2 linked regions of the Luteipulveratus mongoliensis genome follow. The protein of the gene in region 1 interacts with the protein of each later gene in a pairwise test. Links are inferred from orthologs where the notes say so. Each region holds a gene or a part of one and is shown on either strand. Other genes may lie near its edges. The genes, in order: rlmN and ftsZ.

What was found.
Region 2: the proteins of rlmN (region 1) and ftsZ interact in binary tests that used the Escherichia coli proteins (3 or more experiments, as listed by UniProt). The link is inferred for Luteipulveratus mongoliensis from one-to-one orthologs.

Annotation. Positions count from the first base shown.
Region 1 is NZ_CP011112.1:2,482,501-2,492,151, reverse strand. Bases 3,175-5,951 are described here. They hold rlmN (23S rRNA (adenine(2503)-C(2))-methyltransferase RlmN), read right to left. Parts: upstream 5,258-5,951; coding sequence 4,091-5,257; downstream 3,175-4,090. Other genes in these bases: VV02_RS11905 (phosphatidate cytidylyltransferase), read right to left, coding at 5,259-5,951; VV02_RS11915 (LysE family translocator), read right to left, coding at 3,401-4,048; VV02_RS11920 (SH3 domain-containing protein), read right to left, coding at 3,175-3,284. Outside these bases: VV02_RS11935 (AAA family ATPase), read right to left, coding at 1-1,115; VV02_RS11930 (hypothetical protein), read right to left, coding at 1,246-1,689; VV02_RS11925 (LOG family protein), read left to right, coding at 1,848-2,942; more of VV02_RS11920, read right to left, coding at 2,961-3,174; more of VV02_RS11905, read right to left, coding at 5,952-6,155; frr (ribosome recycling factor), read right to left, coding at 6,177-6,743; pyrH (UMP kinase), read right to left, coding at 6,791-7,564; VV02_RS11890 (low temperature requirement protein A), read left to right, coding at 7,647-8,921; VV02_RS11885 (alpha/beta hydrolase), read left to right, coding at 9,066-9,651.
Region 2 is NZ_CP011112.1:3,623,155-3,632,948, forward strand. What follows is about bases 6,869-9,788. They hold ftsZ (cell division protein FtsZ), read right to left. Parts: upstream 9,003-9,788; coding sequence 7,734-9,002; downstream 6,869-7,733. Other genes in these bases: VV02_RS17270 (YggS family pyridoxal phosphate-dependent enzyme), read right to left, coding at 6,869-6,945; pgeF (peptidoglycan editing factor PgeF), read right to left, coding at 6,986-7,729; VV02_RS17285 (cell division protein FtsQ/DivIB), read right to left, coding at 9,253-9,788. Outside these bases: dnaE (DNA polymerase III subunit alpha), read right to left, coding at 1-1,209; VV02_RS17240 (RluA family pseudouridine synthase), read right to left, coding at 1,301-2,233; lspA (signal peptidase II), read right to left, coding at 2,230-3,009; VV02_RS27360 (TraR/DksA family transcriptional regulator), read right to left, coding at 2,982-3,917; VV02_RS17255 (DivIVA domain-containing protein), read right to left, coding at 4,119-5,198; VV02_RS17260 (YggT family protein), read right to left, coding at 5,288-5,566; VV02_RS27195 (cell division protein SepF), read right to left, coding at 5,628-6,155; more of VV02_RS17270, read right to left, coding at 6,232-6,868; more of VV02_RS17285, read right to left, coding at 9,789-9,794. UniProt on the Escherichia coli protein: Essential cell division protein that forms a contractile ring structure (Z ring) at the future cell division site. The regulation of the ring assembly controls the timing and the location of cell division.

The sequences.
Region 1 (9,651 bases):
AGTCGCAACGCTCGAGCCGATGTGCCGAGTCCGGTCGGCGCACCGTCGTCGTCGATGATCCCGAGTGCCTCGATGAGTGCCTGGGAGTGGGAGACGACGAGCACTTGCGTGTAGGTCGCCGCCTCCTTGATCAGCCGCGCCAGGGGGCCGAGCAGCGCCGGGTGCAACGACGTCTCGGGCTCGTTGAGCACCATGAGCGGTGGCGGCGAGATGGTCAGCAGTGCGGCGACCCACAGGAGGTAGCGCAGGGTGCCGTCGGAGAGCTCGGCCACGGACAGCGGTCGGAGCATCCCGGGCTGGTGCAGCTGCACCTCGAATCGGCCGTCGATGACGGCGACGTCCAACCGCGCGCCCTCGAACGCGTCAGCGACGGCCTCATCGAGCCCAGACTGGCCGTTCTCGCGGATCGTCTGCAGCGCGGCCGCCAGGTCGTGGCCGTCGTCGGCCAGCACGGGAGTGCGGGTGCCGACCTGCAGCTGGCGGGCCGGGGCATCAGCGTCGCTGCGGAAGCCGTCGTAGAAGCGCCAGCCGCGCATCATCCGGCGGACGGCGAGCAGCTCGGGCGCCTGCTGCGGGTCGGCCAGCTCGGTGATCATGCTGTCCCACGGCGCAACGCCTCGCGACAGCTCACGCCAGCCGCGCCCGTCGCGGGTCTCGACCACCGACCAGCGCCGGCGTACGAGCACTGAGCCTGGTCGCATCACGGGGCCGCTCCACACGACCTCCCGCTTGATCTCCGGGTCTCGCAGAAACGCCGACTCGTAGCCCGGCGCCTGAACGGGAAGGCCCAGATCGATCAGGTAGCCGAAGTCGTCCGAGGCGAACCCGAGCTGGAGACTGATCGGCCCCTTGCGCTTTGTGCCCTGGACCTCGTGGCCGCGCTTGCGAGCGCCGTCGAGCGAGGCCGGTCCTGCCCACAGGGCCGAGGTCAGACCTCCCTCGCGGGCCAGCGACCCGATGACCTCACCGCGGCTGCACCCGGCCAGCAGGCGCAGCGCGCGGTAAAGGCTGGACTTGCCGCTGCCGTTGGGACCGGTCACCACGTCCAAGCCGTGCAGCGGCACGACCACGTCACGCAGAGACCGGTATCCGGAGACGGCAACGGTCGTCAGCATGGGCTCAACCTAAAGCCCGGGTCCGACGAGACGACGATGCCGGACCGAGGGAGCCTGCGACGACGCCGGACCGAGGGAGCCTGCGACGTCGGCCGGAGGAGGAGTCTCGTCCAGAAGACTCAGGTGACGATCAGGCGGCGCAGTTGTCCCAGAGCGCCAGGTCCGCGCGGACCTTCTTGGCGACCAGGCCACAGCCGATCTGGTCGGTGCCCAGGTCGCGAGCGGTCCAGCCCTTCGACGTCTTGTGCAGCAGCACCTGGGCGGGGTCGACGTCGCTGTTCTTGGGCTGGATCAGCGCCGAGGCCCAGGTCGGGTTGACCGTGGACACCTTGATCTGGCTCACCACGATCCCGGTGGGCGGCACCTCACCGAGCAGCGGGCTGCGCTCGATGGCGCGCACGATCGCGGCCTTGGTGGCCGCATTCGGCGTGGTCGACGCCGGCGTCTTGGCCATGACGACGTACGAGGTCGCGGCCTTCGGCGCGGACGTGGCCGCCGAACCCGTGTCGGCCATGGACAGCATGCCTGCGCCAACGGCGGCGGTGAGGGCAATGGTCGTGACAAGACGCTTCATTGGTCGTGCTCCTTCTGCGGCCTTTCGACCGCGGTCCCCGAGTGATGCCGACATCTCCGTCGGCACCCGGTCAGACGTGCGAGGTGCGAAAGAGGTTGGATACGACAGTGATCGCGTCACCGGACCGTGATGAAGTGTCCACCAGGCAAGATGTCGCCATGCCGAGCACCGAGATAGAGACTCTTGATGCCCTGAACGAGGTACTGGAGTCAGGGCGCTCATTGCAGGGCCTGCGCCTGCAGGGACTGGACCTCACCGGACCCGAAGGCGCCCTCCTCCTCGCGGGCCACGCACACGGACTGGTCGTGCTCGGCGGCAAGCTCACTCCCGAGCTGGAGCACGAGCTGCGTCTCCAGGGCGCCACCATCTTTCCGACCGACCCGTCGGCGCCGATCGACCCCTATCGCGCGCGGCTCTACGACCCGACCGAGCTGTACGCCGGTCTCCTCACCGAGGGGTACGCCGCCACTCCCGACGCGCGCGCGTACGCCTGGTCGCGCGATGCCCACCTCACGCGGGACGCCTTCGTCACACTGCTGCGCGCGATCCATGACCACTCGATGAGGGACTCGCTCGACGAGCTCATCGAGGGACGTCAGGTCGTCGGCGTGATGGGCGGTCACGCCGTCGAGCGCGGCAGCACGGCATACGCCCAGGCGGCCCAGCTAGGCCACGCCCTGGCCGACCGCGGTCTGCTCGTCGCCACCGGTGGCGGTCCGGGCGCGATGGAGGCCACCAACCTCGGCGCGATGTGCCTGACCGAGGCCGCGCTGGCGGACTCACTCAACCGGCTGGCGGCCGTCCCGTCGTTCCGGCCCTCGATCGAGGCGTGGGCGCGGTTGGCCTGGGACGTGCGCCGCGACCACGCGGCAGATGGTCCGGCACGCAGCGTCGGCGTACCGACCTGGTTCTACGGGCACGAGCCGCCCAACCTCTTCGCGACCGCGGTGGCCAAGTTCTTCTCCAACGCGCTGCGCGAGGACATCCTGCTGGCCCGTTGTGATGCCGGTGTGCTGGTCCTGCCTGGTGCGGCTGGCACGGTGCAGGAGATCTTCCAGGTCGTCACGCGGCTGTACTACGCGCAGGACGAGGCCACGGCACCACCGCTCGTGCTGGTCGGGCGCGAGCACTGGACGCAGCAGGTGCCGGTCTGGGACCTGCTCGTCGCGCTGGCCAAGGGTCGGCCGATGGCCGACTCGATCCACCTGGTCGACGGGCCCCGAGCAGCCCTTGAGCTGGTCGGGACCCGCTGAGCAGACGGGCGCGATCGATCAGGGAAGGGCGAGGTAGTCCGCCGCCATCCAACCGGTGACCCTGGTGCCGCCGTTGTTGCCGTAGCCGTACATCCAGTAGTGGCCGCCCGCGCTCTTGCCCGACGAGCAGATGTGCACCGTGGTGCCGCGGTAGAGCAGACCAACGACGGTGGATCCGTTGGGAGCGTTGCGGACGCGCAACGCGGACGCCGTCACGGTGCTGGTGGAGTTGATCGTGCACGAGGCCAGGGTCGCGCTCGATGGTGCGGCCGACGCGGTACTCGTGGCCGCAAACGTGAGGCCGGCGCCGAGCACGCAAGCCGCAGCGATAGTGCGCTTCATGTCGATGTCCTTAAAACGGAGGGGCTTGGGATGAGGACAACCATCCAGAGGGCCTCTACGAGATCCCTACACACTCGCTACATTTCCTGCCGGCCCTTGGTCTCGATACGCCTCCGCTAGCTGCGCTCGGCAGCCGCCATCGTCGTACCGAGGCCGATCATCATGAGGCCGCCGGTCGCACCGAGCGTGTCCAGCCGCTTCGGCTTGCGCGCGAACCAGTCCCGAGCCTTGCTCGCACCCAGCGCCCAGATGGTGTCGGACATGATCGCGACCCCACAGAACACCAGGCCCATGAGCATGATCTGCAGACCGCTGTGACCCGCGGAGGAGTTGATGAACTGCGGCAGGAAGGCGACGAAGAAGACGACGGTCTTGGGGTTGGTCGCGCCCACGACGACACCCGTCCAGACCGACCGCGACCCCGATCGGTGCGTGGCGGCCCCATCGTCCTGCTGCTCCATCGCCGCCCGTGCGTCACTGCGGTGCCGGATGGCCTGGATGCCCAGCCACACGACGTACGCCGCGCCCGCGAGCTTGAGGACGGAGTAGACCGTGGCGCTCGCCGCGACCACCGCGCCGAGGCCGACCGCCACCGCGATGATCTGGACCTGGAGGCCGAGCGCGTTGCCGAGCACGGACAGCAGCGCGTCACGCCGACCGACGGTGAGGGCGCGACCGATCGTGAAGAGCAGGCTCGGTCCCGGGACCTGGATGAACAGGATCGTGGCCACGACGAAGGCGAGCCACTGGCTGGAGCTGGGCATGGAAGCAGTGTCGCTCGGCGGCCGGAGCGGCGCGAGGAGTATTCAGGCGGTGGACGCCGCGAGCTGCCCGCAGGCGCCGTCGATCTCCGAGCCGCGGGTGTCGCGCACGGTCGTCGGGACGCCGTGTGAGCGCAGCCGCTCGACGAAGTTCTGCTCGACGCCGCGTCGCGAGGCCGTCCACTTCGACCCGGGTGTCGGGTTGAGCGGGATCGGGTTGACGTGCACCCATCCCTTGCCGCGCTGGTTGAGCTTTTGGCCCAGCAGGTCGGCCCGCCAGCCGTGGTCGTTGATGTCCTTGATGAGGGCGTACTCGATGGAGACCCGACGGCCGGTCGCCTTGTAGTAGCGGTACGCCGCGTCCAGGGCCTCATCGACCGTCCAGCGGGTGTTGATCGGGACGAGCTCGTTGCGCAGCTCGTCGTCCGGTGCGTGCAGCGACAGCGCGAGCGTCACCGGGATGCCTTCGGCGGTCAGCTTGTCCATGGCCGGCACGAGCCCGACCGTCGACATGGTGATGCCGCGAGCCGACATGCCCAGGCCGTCGGGTGCGGGATCGGTCAGCCTGCGGATGGCGTTGATCGCCTGGCGATAGTTGGCCAACGCCTCCCCCATGCCCATGAACACCACGTTGGAGACCCGCAGCGGCGAGTCGACCTCGTCGTCCCCGGCATCGCCGGCCAGGTCACCGTGGCGCAGTGCACGCGCTCCGGCCACGACCTGCTCCACGATCTCGGCCGTGGACAGGTTGCGCGTCAGGCCCTCCTGGCCCGTCGCGCAGAACGGACAGTTCATGCCGCAGCCGGCCTGACTGGAGATGCACATCGTGACCCGACCCGGGTAGCGCATCAGCACCGACTCGACCAGCGCACCGTCGAACAGCCGCCAGACCTGCTTGATGGTCGCGCCCTTGTCGGCGCGCAGCTCACGCACGGGAGTCAGCAGCTGTGGCAGCAGCCCGGAGACCAGCTCCTCGCGGGCGGCCTTTGGGAGATCGGTCATCTCCTCCGGGTCGGCGACCAGCCGCTCGAAGTAGTGCGTGGACAGCTGCTTGGCTCGAAAACCCTTGTGCCCCAAGGCTTCCACGGCCGCCTTGCGCTCGCCGGGATCGAGGTCCGCGAGGTGCTTCGGCGGCTTGCCGCGCCGCGGAGCGGAGAACGTCAGCTGGCCGGGCGTCGGACGCCGGCTCGGATCGGGCAAGTCAGTGGTCATGTCAGCTCACGAACTGGGTCAGGACGGCCCACGTCACCGGAGCGGCGAGCAGGAGGGAGTCGAGTCGGTCCATCAGGCCGCCGTGACCGGGAATGAGATTGCTCATGTCCTTGATGCCGAGGTCGCGCTTGATCATCGACTCGCACAGGTCGCCGACCGTGGCCGCGACCACGACGAGCGCACCGAGCAGTGCACCGGCCCACCAGTCGCCGTCGAGCGCAAACATGACGCAGACGGCACCGGCGACGATGCACGAGACCGCGGAGCCGGCGAAGCCCTCCCAGGACTTCTTGGGACTCACCGTGGGCGCCATCGGGTGCTTGCCCGCGATCACACCCACCGCGTAGCCGCCGATGTCGCTGGAGATGGTCACGATGACGAAGGTGACGATCCGCGCGACGCCGTCGTCGGGCTCCAGCAGCATCATCGCGAACGCGACCAACGACGGGACGTAGAGCGTGATCAGCACACCGCCGGCCACGTCCTTGACGGCATCGGGACTATTGGCCTCTGCGGCGCCCCACGCGAGGATGGCCAGCACTCCGACCACGATGGCCGGGGCGAGGACTCGGGGGCCCCAGACGTACGCGACGACCGGGATCGCGACCGACGCGGCCAGCGTCGGGATCGTCGGCGGGTGGACCTTGGCCTTCGACAGCGCGTTCAGCAGCTCGAACACCGCAACCATGGAGGCCGCCGTCGCGAGCACGACGAACAGCTCCTTGCGCACGAGCAGGGAAGCCAGGACGAGAGCACCGAGAAAGAGGCCGACACCGATGGCCATCGGCAGGTCGCGGCCTGCCTTGGGCGTCGGGTTGGACGTGGTGCCGGGAGTGGAACCAGTCACCCCGCCGCGCGCTTCGCGACGGGATGCCGGGCCGGGAGTCGCGGCGGACATGAACGAACCTGCTGCGGGTCCTCAGACCTCGAGCAGGTCGGCTTCCTTGCCCTTGAGGAGGTCATCGATCTGCTCGACGTACTTCCGGGTGGTCGCCTCGAGCTCCTTCTCACCACGCGCACCGTCGTCCTCGCCGACATCGCCGTCCTTCACGAAACGGTCGATCTCTTCCTTGGCCTTGCGCCGGATGCTGCGGATGGACACCTTGGCGTCCTCGCCCTTGGACCGGGCCAGCTTGATGTAGTCCCGGCGGCGGTCCTCGGTGAGCTGGGGAAGGATGATGCGGATGACGTTGCCGTCATTGCTCGGGTTGACGCCGAGGTCGGACTCACGCAGCGTCTTCTCGATCTCAGTCATCGCGCCCTTGTCGAACGGCTGGACCAGAATCGTGCGGGCTTCCGGCGTCTGGAAGGACGCCAGCTGCTGCAGCGGGGTCGGGGCGCCGTAGTAGTTGACCGTGAGCTTGTTGAACATGGCCGCGTTGGCTCGACCGGTACGAATGCTCGCGAAGTCTTCCTTGGCGACCTCGACGGCCTTTTCCATCTTCTCTTCGGCCGCGAAGAGGCTGTCGTCGATGCTGCCGTCCATGGTCGTGCGACTCCCTTGATTCGGTTGAGCGAGGTGTGTACGACGGATCAGGCCGGCGCCACCAGTGTGCCGATCCTCTCACCTTGCAGGGCACGGGTGATGTTGCCCTCGCCCTCCATTCCGAAGACGACCATCGGCAGCTTGTTCTCGGCGCAGAGCGCGAACGCGGTCTGGTCCATCACCCGCAAGTCCTTCTCGACGGCTTCCTGGTAGGTCAGCTCTTCGATCAGGGTGGCGTTGGGGTCCTTCTTGGGGTCGGCGGTGTAAACCCCGTCCACACCGCTCTTGCCCACGAGCACGATCTCGCACCGGCTCTCCAGCGCGCGCTGCACGGCGACGGTGTCGGTCGAGAAGAACGGCATGCCCATGCCGGCGCCGAAGATCACGACCCGGCCCTTCTCCATGTGTCGGATGGCCCGACGCGGGATGTAGGGCTCGGCGACCTGGCCCATCGTGATGGCGGTCTGCACGCGGGTGTCGATGTCTTCCTTCTCGAGGAAGTCCTGCAGCGCCAGGCAGTTCATGACGATGCCGAGCATGCCCATGTAGTCCGCCCGGACCCGGTCCATGCCCTTGGTCTGCAGCTCGGCGCCGCGGAAGAAGTTGCCACCGCCGATCACGACGGCGATCTGTACGCCTGAGCGTGCCGCGGCCGCAATCTGCTGCGCGATGCTCTTGACGACATCCGGGTCGACGCCGACCTGCCCGCCGCCGAAGACTTCCCCAGAGAGCTTGAGCAAGACCCTCGTGTACGTACGGTCGGTCTCAAGGGTCACGTCGCCTCCAGCGGTGCGTGTGCAGGGATCGACGCAGTCTTCCATACCTACGGCGGTGGTTCGTCCACCCACCGCGCCCCGGGGCCCATCATGGTGCCGACCCGCATCACTTCACGAAGGGTGGCCGATGTCCGCCGAACCAGCCATGCCCACGTCCCTCGCGCACCGCCTCTCTCCCATGCGTGGCCGGGACCCGCACGAAGAAGGTCGGGCCTCGACCCCGCTGGAGCTGCTCTTCGACCTCACCTTCGTGGTCGCGTTCGGTAAGGCCGGCGAGGAGATGGCCCACGCCATCGCGGCCGATCACCTCTCGGTGGGTCTCGTCGGGTTCGGCTTCGCGATGTTCGGCGTCATCTGGGCGTGGATCAACTTCTCGTGGTTCGCCTCGGCGTACGACACCGACGACTGGATCTACCGCGTCACCACGATGGTGCAGATGGTCGGTGTGGTGATCCTCACGCTCGGCCTGCCGCGGATGTTCGCGTCTCTGGAGCACGGCGACCACCTCGACAACTCGGTCATGGTGCTCGGCTACGTCGTGATGCGGGTGGCCATGCTGGCGCAGTGGCTCCGGGCCGCGCGACAGTGCCCAGGGGACATGCGCGCATGCCTGACCTATGCGGCCACCCTCGTCATCGCCCAGGTCGGCTGGATCTACACCGCTGTGGCGGACCTCCCGACGGGCGTGTTCTTCCTCGTGGCGGCGCCTCTCATCCTCGTCGAGCTGGCTGGCCCCGCGATCGCAGAGACGCGTATGGGCGGCACACCGTGGCACGCCCACCACATCGCCGAGCGCTACGGCCTGCTGGCCATCATCACGCTCGGCGAGGGCGTCATCGGGACCGTCGCATCGGTCGGCGCGACCTCGGCCGGCGGCTGGGACTCCGGTGCGGTCTACGTCGCCGCAGCCGGTATCGGGCTGACCTTCGGTATGTGGTGGGTGTACTTCGTCATGCCGTCCGGGACGGTGCTGCACAGGCACCGTGAGCGATCCTTCATCTGGGGCTATGGCCACATGCCGCTGTTCGCCGCGATCGCCGCCGTGGGTGCCGGACTGCACGTGGCGGCGTACGTCGTCGAGCACGAGCACGGTGCGCCCGAGGCGGGCTTCGTCCATATCGGTTCCCTCGGCGCCGTCGTGGCGGTTGCCGTCCCGGTTGCCGTGTTCGTGCTGCTGGTCTACGCGCTCTACACCTATCTCGTACGCCGCTCCGACCCGCTGCATCTCGTCCTGCTCGTCGGGACCGCCGTGGTGATCGCACTCGCGATCTGGCTCGCCGCGCGCGATGTCTCGATGAGCGTGTGCCTGCTGGTGCTGATGGCCGCGCCGCTGGTCAGCGTCGTCGGCTATGAACTACTCGGACACCGGCACCAGGCTGAGGCGCTGGCCGGCGACGAATGAGCGCCTCAGTCTCCAGATGTTCGAACAATGTTTACGGCACTCGCCAATATTGGATAAACATTTACGCGCGCAGTGGTGACACGGGCCTAGCCGTGGGATCTGCTGGGTACAGCACCGATTCCCTGGACCGAAGGTGGACCCGAAATGACAGACCGTCGTACGCCTCGTCGTACCGCTCTCGTGGCTGCCGGAGCCGTCGCCCTCATCGCGATCGGCTCGGCTCCCGCCCGTGCTGCTGACTTGCCGCCGCTGAAGAACGGGCACAACATCACCGTCGGCGAGGTCTTCGGGCCGGAGAAGCTCGGCCTGAGCCGGACGTACGAGATCACCATGACCGACCCGAACGCCGACGGGAGGGTGACGTTCCTCGGCCAGCTCGCGGTGCGCGTCACCCTGCCCGAGGACTACCTCACCTCGAGCAAGACCTACCCGACCCTCTACCTGCTGCACGGCCACGGCGGCACCGAGCAGCAGTGGACCGGCGCACCCGGCGACGCCGAGAAGATCGCCGCCGGCAAGGGCGTCATCCTGGTCAGCATCGAGGGCGGCAAGGCCGGCTGGTTCACCAACTGGGTCGACCAGTCAGCCGGCGCCCAGAACTGGGAGAAGTACCACGTCGACGACCTGATCCCCTGGATCGACGAGAACTTCCGGACCAAGCCGGACAAGGCGCACCGGGCCATCGCCGGCCTGTCGATGGGCGGCTACGGAGCGCTGCACTACGCGTTCA
Region 2 (9,794 bases), 1.1 Mb from region 1 along the record:
GTACGCCACGATCGAGCCGGTCGCCGAGCCTCGGCCCGGGCCGACCGGGATGCCGTTGTCGCGGGCGTACTTGCAGATGTCGGCGACGACGAGGAAGTAGGAGGAGAAGCCCATCGGCTCGATGACCTTGAACTCGGTCTCGACCCGCTCCAGGACCTCGGGGCTGGGGTTGTCGCCGTAGCGCAGGTGGATCCCGCGCTCGACCTCCTTGCGCAGCCAGGAACCCTGCGACTCGCCCTCCGGCACGGTGAACGACGGCATCCGGTCGACGAAGGTGAAGACGTCGTCGTACGACTCCACCATCTCGGCCACTCGAAGCGTGTTGTCGCACGCCTGCGGCAGCTCGCGGAAGAGCTCGCGCATGTCCGCAGCGGACTTGAGGTAGTAGCCCGAGCCGTTGAACTTGAAGCGGTTGGGGTCGTCCTTGTTCTTGCCGACGCCGATGCAGAGCAGGTTGTCGTGGGTGTCGGCGTCGGCCTCGGTGACGTAGTGGCTGTCGTTGGTCGCCAGCAGCGGGATGCTCAGCTGGCGGGCGATCTTGACCAGGTCGTGGCGCACGTTGCGCTCGATGTCCAGACCGTGATCCATCAGCTCGAGGAAGTAATTGTCCTTGCCGAAGATGTCCTGGTACGCCGCCGCTGCGGCCAGCGCCTCGTCGTACTGACCCAGGCGCAGCCGCGTCTGCACCTCGCCCGAGGGACAGCCCGTCGTCGCGATGATGCCGCTGGAGTGCTCGGAGATGATCTCGCGGTCCATCCGGGGCTTCATGTAGTAGCCCTCGAAGCTGGCCAACGAGGACAACCGGAACAGGTTGCGCAGCCCCTGAGCGTTCTGCGCCCACATCGTCATGTGGGTGTAGCGACCACCACCGGAGATGTCCTTGCCACCCTCGCCGTCGGCGTCGCCACCAGCAGTACGCTGCCCGCCCGTTGCCCAGTACTCCTGCTTGCGCAGCTTGCGGTCGCTCGGTGCGACATACGCCTCGATGCCGATGATCGGCTTGACCGAGGTGTCCTTGGCGATCTCCTGGAACTCGTAGGCACCGAACATGTTGCCGTGGTCGGACATCGCCAGCGCCGGCATCTGGAGGCGTTCGGCCTCGGCGAACAGCGCCTTGTTCTTGGCCGCCCCATCCAGCATGGAGTACTCGGTGTGCACGTGCAGGTGCACAAAGCTGTCGCTGGACGGGGAGGGTGCCTGGTCGCTCATCGCGAGCGAGTCTACGTCCGCGTACCGACAGCCCAGACCAGCCACGCGGGGTTGTGATGGGAGTGACGAATGCGCTTGCCAGAGCGCGGGATCAGAGCTCGCGGATGCGGTCCAGCGCGCGCTGCAGATCCTCCGGGTAGTCACTGGTGTAGGTGACCCACTCGCCGCTGCCGGGATGCTCGAAGGACAGCTCGACGGCGTGCAGCCACTGCCGGTCCAGCCCGAGCTTCTTGGCCACCGTGGGATCCGATCCGTAGAGCGGGTCGCCGACGCACGGATGGTGCAGCGCGGAGAAGTGCACCCGGATCTGGTGCGTACGCCCGGTCTCCAGGTGGATCTTGAGCATGGACGCGGAACGGAAGGCCTCGATGACCTCGTAGTGGGTGACGCTCGGGCGCCCGGACGTCATCACGGCGAACTTGTAGTCGTGACCCGGGTGCCGACCGATCGGTGCCTCGATGGTGCCGACAACCGGATCGGGCAACCCCTGCACGATCGCGTGATAGGTCTTCTCGACCGTGCGGTCGCGAAACGCCTGCTTCAGCACCGTGTAGGCGCGCTCGCTCTTGGCCACCACCATGAGGCCGCTGGTCCCGACGTCGAGTCGCTGCACGATGCCCTGGCGCTCGGCGGCGCCTGAGGTCGAGATGCGGTAGCCGGCCGCAGCCAGCCCGCTGACCACGTCTGGGCCGTCCCAGCCGACGCTGGGGTGCGCCGCGACACCGAGAGGTTTGTTGACCACGATGATCTCGGAGTCCTCGTGGATGACCTTCAGACCCGGCACGAGCACCGGCTTGACCTCCGGCTGGCGCGGTCCGACCCGCTCGGGCATCTGCACCTCGAGCCACTGCCCGGCGCTGACCCGGTCGGACTTGCCGACCTGCTTGTGGTCCACCGAGATCGCACCCTCGGCTGCCAGCTCGGCGGCTCTGGTCCGCGAGAAGCCGAGCAGCCGGGCTACGGCCGCATCGACACGTTCGCCTTCGAGTCCGTCGGGCACGGACAACGCCCTGACATCACTCACAGCCGAGTGGAACCCTGTCGCGGCTTGGGCTCCTCGTCGCCATCGGTGCTGCTTGAGTCCTCGGCATCGTCCGAGGCGGCGTCGCTGTCGGGGTCATCGGAGACATCCTCATCCGGTGAGACGCGCGTGCCGTCCACGCCGATGCCGATGAAGGCCAGGATGCAGATCAGCACGGCCGCGCTGACGATGCTCATGTCGGCGACGTTGAAGATCGGCCAGTGCGGCAGCTCGAGGAAGTCGACGACGTGGCCCTTGCCACCGCCTGGTGACCTGAAGAACCGGTCCGTGAGGTTGCCGAGTGCTCCGCCGATCAAGAGCCCGAGCGCGCAGGCCCACGCGCGGCTGCGGAGCTTGCGCGCGACATAGACGGTCGCTGCGATGACACAGCAGGCGACGACGGTGAGCACCCAGGTCGCGTTGGTCGCGATGGAGAAAGCCGCACCCGGGTTGGACGTACGCCGTAGTCGCAGGAGGCTGCCGACGACCTCGTGCGGATCGCCTGGGTCGAGAGCGCTCACGACCCAGGCCTTGCTGCCCTGGTCGAGCAGGTAGGCGATGACGGCGACCGCCACCAGCAGGACGACCTTGCGCACCGCGAGGCCCGGCTTGGGCGCCTCGACGGATTCAGCCGGTGCTACGGGCGACTCGTCAGCGGACGGGTCTGGACTCGGTGTGGCGCTCGGACTCTCAGGCGGCACAGCACGCTCCTCCGACTCGGCATCGTCGGTGGATCCGTCCCGTGTCGCGCTCAGTGGCGCTCCTGAAGCTGCTTGCATGGCAGGCACAGGGTCGCACGCGGGAAGGCCTGAAGGCGAAGCTTGCCGATCGCATTTCCGCAGTTCTCACAGATTCCGTAGGTGCCGTCGTCGATCGCGGTCATGGCCCGCTGTGACTGCTCCAGCATCTCGCGTGAGTTCTGCGCGACGGTGAACTCATGCTCACGCTCGAACGTCTTGGTGCCGGCATCGGCCTGGTCGTCCCCGGCGCCGTCACCGCTGTCCTGCATCAGGCCGATGATCTCCAGCTCGATGTCGGACAGCTCAGCGTTCAGCCGCTCGATGTCCTCCGTCAGCTGCGCGCGGACCTCGTCCAGCTCCTTGGTGGTCCACGGGCTCTCATCGCCGCGCACCTTCAGTTTCGCCGGTGCGGCCTTGGCCGCCTTCTTGACCGGCTTCGCGGGGGACTTCTTCGCTGCATCCTCGGCGGCGGGGCCCTTGATCGACACATCTACCTCGCTCGGGTTGATCGGTGCGGATGACGCGGTACGTGCGCTGGCCTTCTTGGCTGCAGCCTTCTTCGCCGGTGCCTTGGCGGCAGCCTTCGCAGGAGCCGCCTTCGTGGCCGGCGCCTTCGCAGGAGCTTTTTTGGCCGGTGCCTTCGCAGCGCTCTTCTTGGCCGGAGCCTGCTTGACCGCGGCCTTCTTCGCCGGAGCCTTCTTGGCGGGTGCCTCGGCAGCCGCCTTCTTCGCCGGAGCCTTCTTGGCCGGTGTCTTCGCAGGCGCCGCCTTCTTGGCCGGAACCTTCGCAGCGGCCTTCTCAGCCGGCGCCTTCGCGGTCTTGGCGGGCGCACTGGCGGCCTTCGCAGCCGGGCTGGAGGAACGGCGTACGGCCTTCTTGAGCGCGCGGCTGACTCTGCCGCCGAGACCCGCAGGTTCGGACGTGCCCTGATCCTTCTTCACAGCCATCGGATCCTCTCGGTACGTCCTGGACGCTTCGCCCCCCAGGCTCAGGCGTGAGCGGATGTACCGGCAGAGGATAAATGACGGCCCGTCATCGAACAACGGCGACCGGCCGCATGCTGGGAAATTCTTGACCTAGAACCGTGCCCACATGGTGAGACGACGACGGCGCCCCACCCTCAGGGTGAGGCGCCGTCGTACGCGCGATCAGGCCTTGGCGATGTTGCCGGCGCCCTTCTCACTGTCGATCGGGGCGTGGTCCAGCTGCTTGAGCTGGCCCTCGATGTAGCCCTTGAGCTTGGTGCGGTAGTCACGCTCGAACGTCCGCAGCTGCTCGATGTCCGACGTCAGCCGGTCACGCTCGGTGTTGAGCTGGCTGAGGATCGTGGACTTCTTGTTCTCGGCGTCCCCGACCATGGTGTTGGACCGGTCGGTCGCATCCTTGATCAGCGAGTCGTGCTTGTTCTGGCCGACGCTGATGAGCTCGTCGTGCCGGGCCTGCGCGGTGCGGATCAGCTCGTCGTACTTGGACTGACCCTGCTTGAGCAGGTCATCACGCTTGCTGGTGGCCTCGCCGACGACCTTGTCGCGGTGCTGCTCACCCTCGGAGATCAGCCGCGAACGCGTCGACTGCCCCTCGGAGACGTGCTCGTCGTGCAGTCGCTGAGCCAGCGCGATGACGCCGGCCGCGTCACTGTCGGCGGTTGTCGTCTGCGGCTGCTGCGGCGATGGCGGCGCGAACGCTGCGGGTGCCGCGGCCTGCTGGCCAGCACTGTTGGCCGTGGCGGTGGCCCGCTCTGCACGCTGACGCGCATCGCGCTCGGCCGCCTCGGCCTTCTCGATCTCGTTGCGCAGCGCGACAAGTCGGTCCTGGGCCTGCTTGGCCTGGGCCTCGACCTGCTGCTGTGCATCCTTGGCCGCGCGGGCCGACTCCTCGGCACGGGCCGTCTCGGCCTTGACCGCCGCGAGGCGGTCCTGCGCCGCGGACAAGTCACCGGAAACCTTGTCGGCGTCACGCCCACCGGCCGCCACGGGCGTCAGCCCGGGGACCGCGGACGCTCCTGAGGAAGGCGAGGCCCCCGCCTGCTCCCGGCCACTCAGACCCTTGGAGCGACGGCACTCCTCCAGCTTGGAGGTGAGGTCCTCGTTCTCAGCGTTCAGCCGACGCAACTCAACGACGATCTCGTCGAGGAAGTCGTCCACCTGGATCTCGTCGTAACCGCTACGACCGAAACCCTTGGGCTTCGTGAACTCCTTCTTGACTACGTCTTCAGGCGCCAACGCCATCTGTGCTCACCTCGGAAACCACGGTGTGGCCGGCTGCTGCGCACATGCTTCAGCGCGCGACCGGCCGACCTAACGAATGTCTGTCGTCCTCACCTTAGAAGACGGAGCAGCAAAGAGACAGTCAGCACGAGCACGAGGAACGCCAAATCGATGCGAATCTGCCCCAGACGGAGGGGTGGGATGACCCGTCGCAACGCTTTCAGCGGGGGGTCGGTGATCGAGTAGACGACCTCGGCGATGACCAGAACCGGCCCACGCGGGCGCCACTCACGGGCCAGCACCTGGATCCAGTCCAGGACGAGTCGTGCGATGAGCACGATGAAGAAGAGGTAGAGCAGGAGGGAGAGGACTGCGCGCACGGCGGTCATAGGCAGCAAGTGTGCGGGACGGCCGACCGCGCCTGTCGGCGGGGTCGGCCCGAAACCGCGGTCAGGACTGGTTGAAGAGCCCGCGCGTGGACTTGGCCGGCTCGCCGCCGGAGGTCGCGACCTCCACCGAGGACGGCGAGAGCAGGAAGACCTTGCTGGTCACCCGCTCGATCGAGCCATGCAGGCCGAAGACCAGACCGGCGGCGAAGTCGACCAGCCGCTTGGCGTCGTTGTCGTCCATGTCGCTGAGGTTCATGATCACCGGGACCCCGTCACGGAAGCTCTCACCGATGTTCTTGGCCTCGTTGTAGGTCCGCGGGTGGATGGTCGTGATGCGGCTCAAGGTGCCCACCTCCGAGTCGTGCAGCTCGCGGACAGGTCGCGCGACCCCGGAGCGCTGATGCAGTGGGGTCACCTCGGCGGTGTGCTCGATGACGGGCTCGCGCTCGTAGGCGGGCTCGTCGTCGTAGTAGTCGCCCTGGTCGTCCTCGTAGTAGTAGTCGTCCCGACGGCCCTGGACCTCAGGGTGGGCAGGATCGACCTCGGCCAGTCCGAGGTACTCCATCGTCTTGCGCAGCGCGCCAGCCATGTCCTGCTCCTTGGATCCTTCGTGCCCGGGACCGCCTCGCGGCGACCAGGATGTGCGTCGTCGTCCGTTCTCGACGCTACCGAAGGGCCGGTCTGGAACCGAGGATTGCGCTTCCGACACGCAGGTGTGTCGCTCCGGCCGCCACCGCTGCCTCGAGGTCGCCACTCATCCCCGCGGAGATCCAGGTCGCGTCGGGGTGTTCACGGTGTACGTCCTCGGCGAGCTCCCGCAGCCGGGCGAAAGCCGGCGCCGGGTCCGCACCGAGCGGCGCCACGGCCATGACGCCGCGCAGGTCCAGCTGTGCCGAGTCGGCGACCGCGTCAGCCAGCGCCCCGATCTCGTGCGGTGCGACCCCGCCTCGTGCGGCATCGGAGCCCGCCAGGTCGACCTGCAGCGTCACGGACAAGCGCCGGTCACGCTGGGCCGCGGCGCGGTCGAGGGCCGCGACCACCTTGGCGCGGTCGACGGACTGGACGACATCGGCGTACGACGTCACGGCAGCTGCCTTGTTGCTCTGCAGCTGACCGATGAAGTGCACCGTGAGGTCCGCCCGCGTCCGTGGGTCGAGCTCAGCCACCTTGTCCGCGGCCTCCTGATGCCGGTTCTCACCGATGTGGCGTACGCCGAGGTCGTGCAGGCGAGTGACATCGGCTGCCGGGAAGAACTTGGTGACCACGACGAGGGTGACGCCTTCAGGGTCGCGATCGACGGCCGCGCAGGCCGAGCGAATGCGAGCATCCACGACTTCGAGGCCGGCCTTGAGCTCGGCCGTCCGCTGGTCCTCGGTCACGCATCTCCCACCGTCGTACGGTCGCGAACAGCGTTGCGAATCAAGACTTCTCGCCGCGCAGCACGATGACGCCCGCGAAGCGACCGGTGCGACCATCGCGACGGTAGGAGTACAAGGAAGGCGACTCACGCGTACAGCCCGGCACCCACTCGACCTCGGCCGCGGCGTCGGCCAGCTGCCCCACGACACCGGCCGCGACGTCGATGGCCGGCGTGCCCACCCAGCTCACGGTCCACGCACTCGGGGTGACGGTCCCCGCACCCGCGCGCATCTCGGCCGGCACCTCGTAGCAACGGCCGCACACCGATGGACCCACGGCAGCGTGGATGGTGCCTGCGCCCATCTCGCGCATGCGACGAATGGTCTCGGGCACGACGCCGGCGGTCATGCCGGGTCGCCCGGCGTGCACTGCGGCCACGACCCCGGCAACCGGATCGGCCAGCAGCACGGGAACGCAGTCCGCGACGAGTACGACAAGAGCCAGGTCGGCGGTCCGAGTGACGACACCGTCAGACGGCGGGGCCTCCGCCGCGCGCGGCGCCGTGATCACCTCGACCGAGGAGCCGTGCACTTGGTTCATGAAGACGAGTCGCTCGGCGGGTACGTCGACGGCCTCGGCGAGCAGGGCACGGTTGCGCTCCACGTCCTCGGGCCGGTCGCCGACGTGTGCGCCGAGGTTCAAGCCCTCGTAGGGGGACGCGCTCACGCCCCCGGAGACATCGGTGAAGTAGCGGTCGACCCTCGCAGCGCCGGACCCGCCGACCTGGTCGTGCCAGGCGATCATGCGGTCACTTCAGGAAGTCGGGGACGTCCAGGTCATCCTTGTCCTCGAAGGTGACCTCGTGGGGTGGACGAGCGGCGCTGCCCTGCTGCACCTGGCCGGGAACCGTGGGCGGTTCGGCCTGGTCGGGCACGACCTGGACGGGCGGCTGCGCTGCCTCGGGCGCGGGTGCCGGGACCTGGACCGGTGGCGGCACCTGACCCGGGGTCGACTGCTGCGGCGGCGCGGCGGGCGCCGGCTGGTTGCCGGTGGACGCCGGCGCCTGCTGCGTGCGGGTCGGACCGCCCTGGATCTGGCCGAGGGCCCGGTCGTCGGCGCGCTTCTGGGGTGAGCCGCCGTCGAAGCCCGCAGCGATCACGGTCACGCGGACCTCGTCACCGAGCGCGTCGTCGATGACGGCACCGAAGATGATGTTGGCCTCCGGGTGGGCGGCCTCCTGGACCAGCCGCGCAGCCTCGTTGATCTCGAACAGGCCGAGGTCGGAGCCGCCCTGCACCGAGAGCAGCACGCCGTGCGCGCCGTCGATGCTCGCCTCGAGCAGCGGCGAGGAGATGGCCAGCTCGGCGGCCTGCACCGCGCGGTCCTCACCGCGCGAGGAGCCGATGCCCATGAGCGCGGATCCGGCACCCTGCATGACCGACTTCACATCGGCGAAGTCGAGGTTGATCAGGCCCGGCGTGGTGATCAGGTCAGTGATGCCCTGGACACCGGAGAGCAGCACCTGGTCGGCACTGCGGAAGGCGTCCATCATGCTGACGTTCTTGTCGCTGATCGACAGCAACCGGTCGTTGGGGATGACGATCAGGGTGTCGACCTCCTCGCGGAGTGCGTTGATGCCCTGATCGGCCTGGTTGGCGCGCCGGCGACCCTCGAAGGTGAACGGGCGCGTCACGACGCCGATGGTCAGGGCACCGATGCCCTTGGCGATCTTGGCCACCACCGGAGCGCCGCCGGTGCCCGTGCCGCCGCCCTCACCGGCAGTCACGAACACCATGTCGGCACCCTTGAGAACTTCCTCGATCTCCTCGGCGTGGTCCTCGGCAGCCCTCTTGCCGACCTCAGGGTCGGCGCCGGCGCCCAGTCCGCGGGTCAGCTCGCGACCCACGTCGAGCTTGACGTCGGCGTCGCTCATCAGCAGGGCCTGCGCATCGGTATTGATCGCGATGAACTCCACGCCCTTGAGGCCGACCTCGATCATCCGGTTGATGGCGTTGACGCCACCCCCGCCGATGCCGACGACTTTGATCACGGCCAAGTAGTTCTGGGGAGTTGCCACGAGTGAGGGCCTTTCGCAAAGCGTTGGTAATCGAGGGTTTGACCTCTGGTAGAGCCACAAGCTGCCAGCGTGACTCGTACGCCGATCATGTCGCGTCCCGTTGTGCAGCCGTGGGTACGACACGCGTGCACGAGCCAGTGGGCGGATTTCGGCATGCTACGCGACGACTCTGGACAAGCACGAGTCTCAACCTCATGGCGAGCGTGACGCCGTCACAGCCCTCGCGACCTGCGGCGCAGGCCCGTCCTCGCTAGGAGAGCACAGGGCGGTCCGGTGCACTGAGGTCCAGCGACGTCGCCTTCATCGCGGCCACCTGGGGCGCCATGACGCGCAGCGCCGCGGCCTTGCGATCGGACTGCGTGGCATCCCCCCACTGGACCTTCAGCCGGCCCAGGTGGAACGAGACCGCACCGTCTCGGTCGAGCTGAACTTGGGTCACCGTGCCGCGCTCCTGGGCCGACAGCGCGCCCATCACCGCGGCGAGGGCACGCAGGCCGGGCTGGTTGGCCGCACTGACGGGTTGGGACAGCGGGACGACGGGCAAGCCAGCAGCGGACGTGGGATCGGTCCGTGCGTACGACAGGCCGTTCTCGTCGACCAGGTGACCTATCCGATCAGGTCCGGTGACGACCAGGACCGGCGTCCGTGGCGTCACCCGGACGACCAAGGTCGAGGGGAACGACCGGGTGACCTGCACGTCCCGGACCGGTCCAAGTGAGGCAACCGACCGTCGTACGCCGGCGGGGTCCGTCCGCAGGAGTGGTCGGCCCATCGCCGACCTCGTCGCCTGCC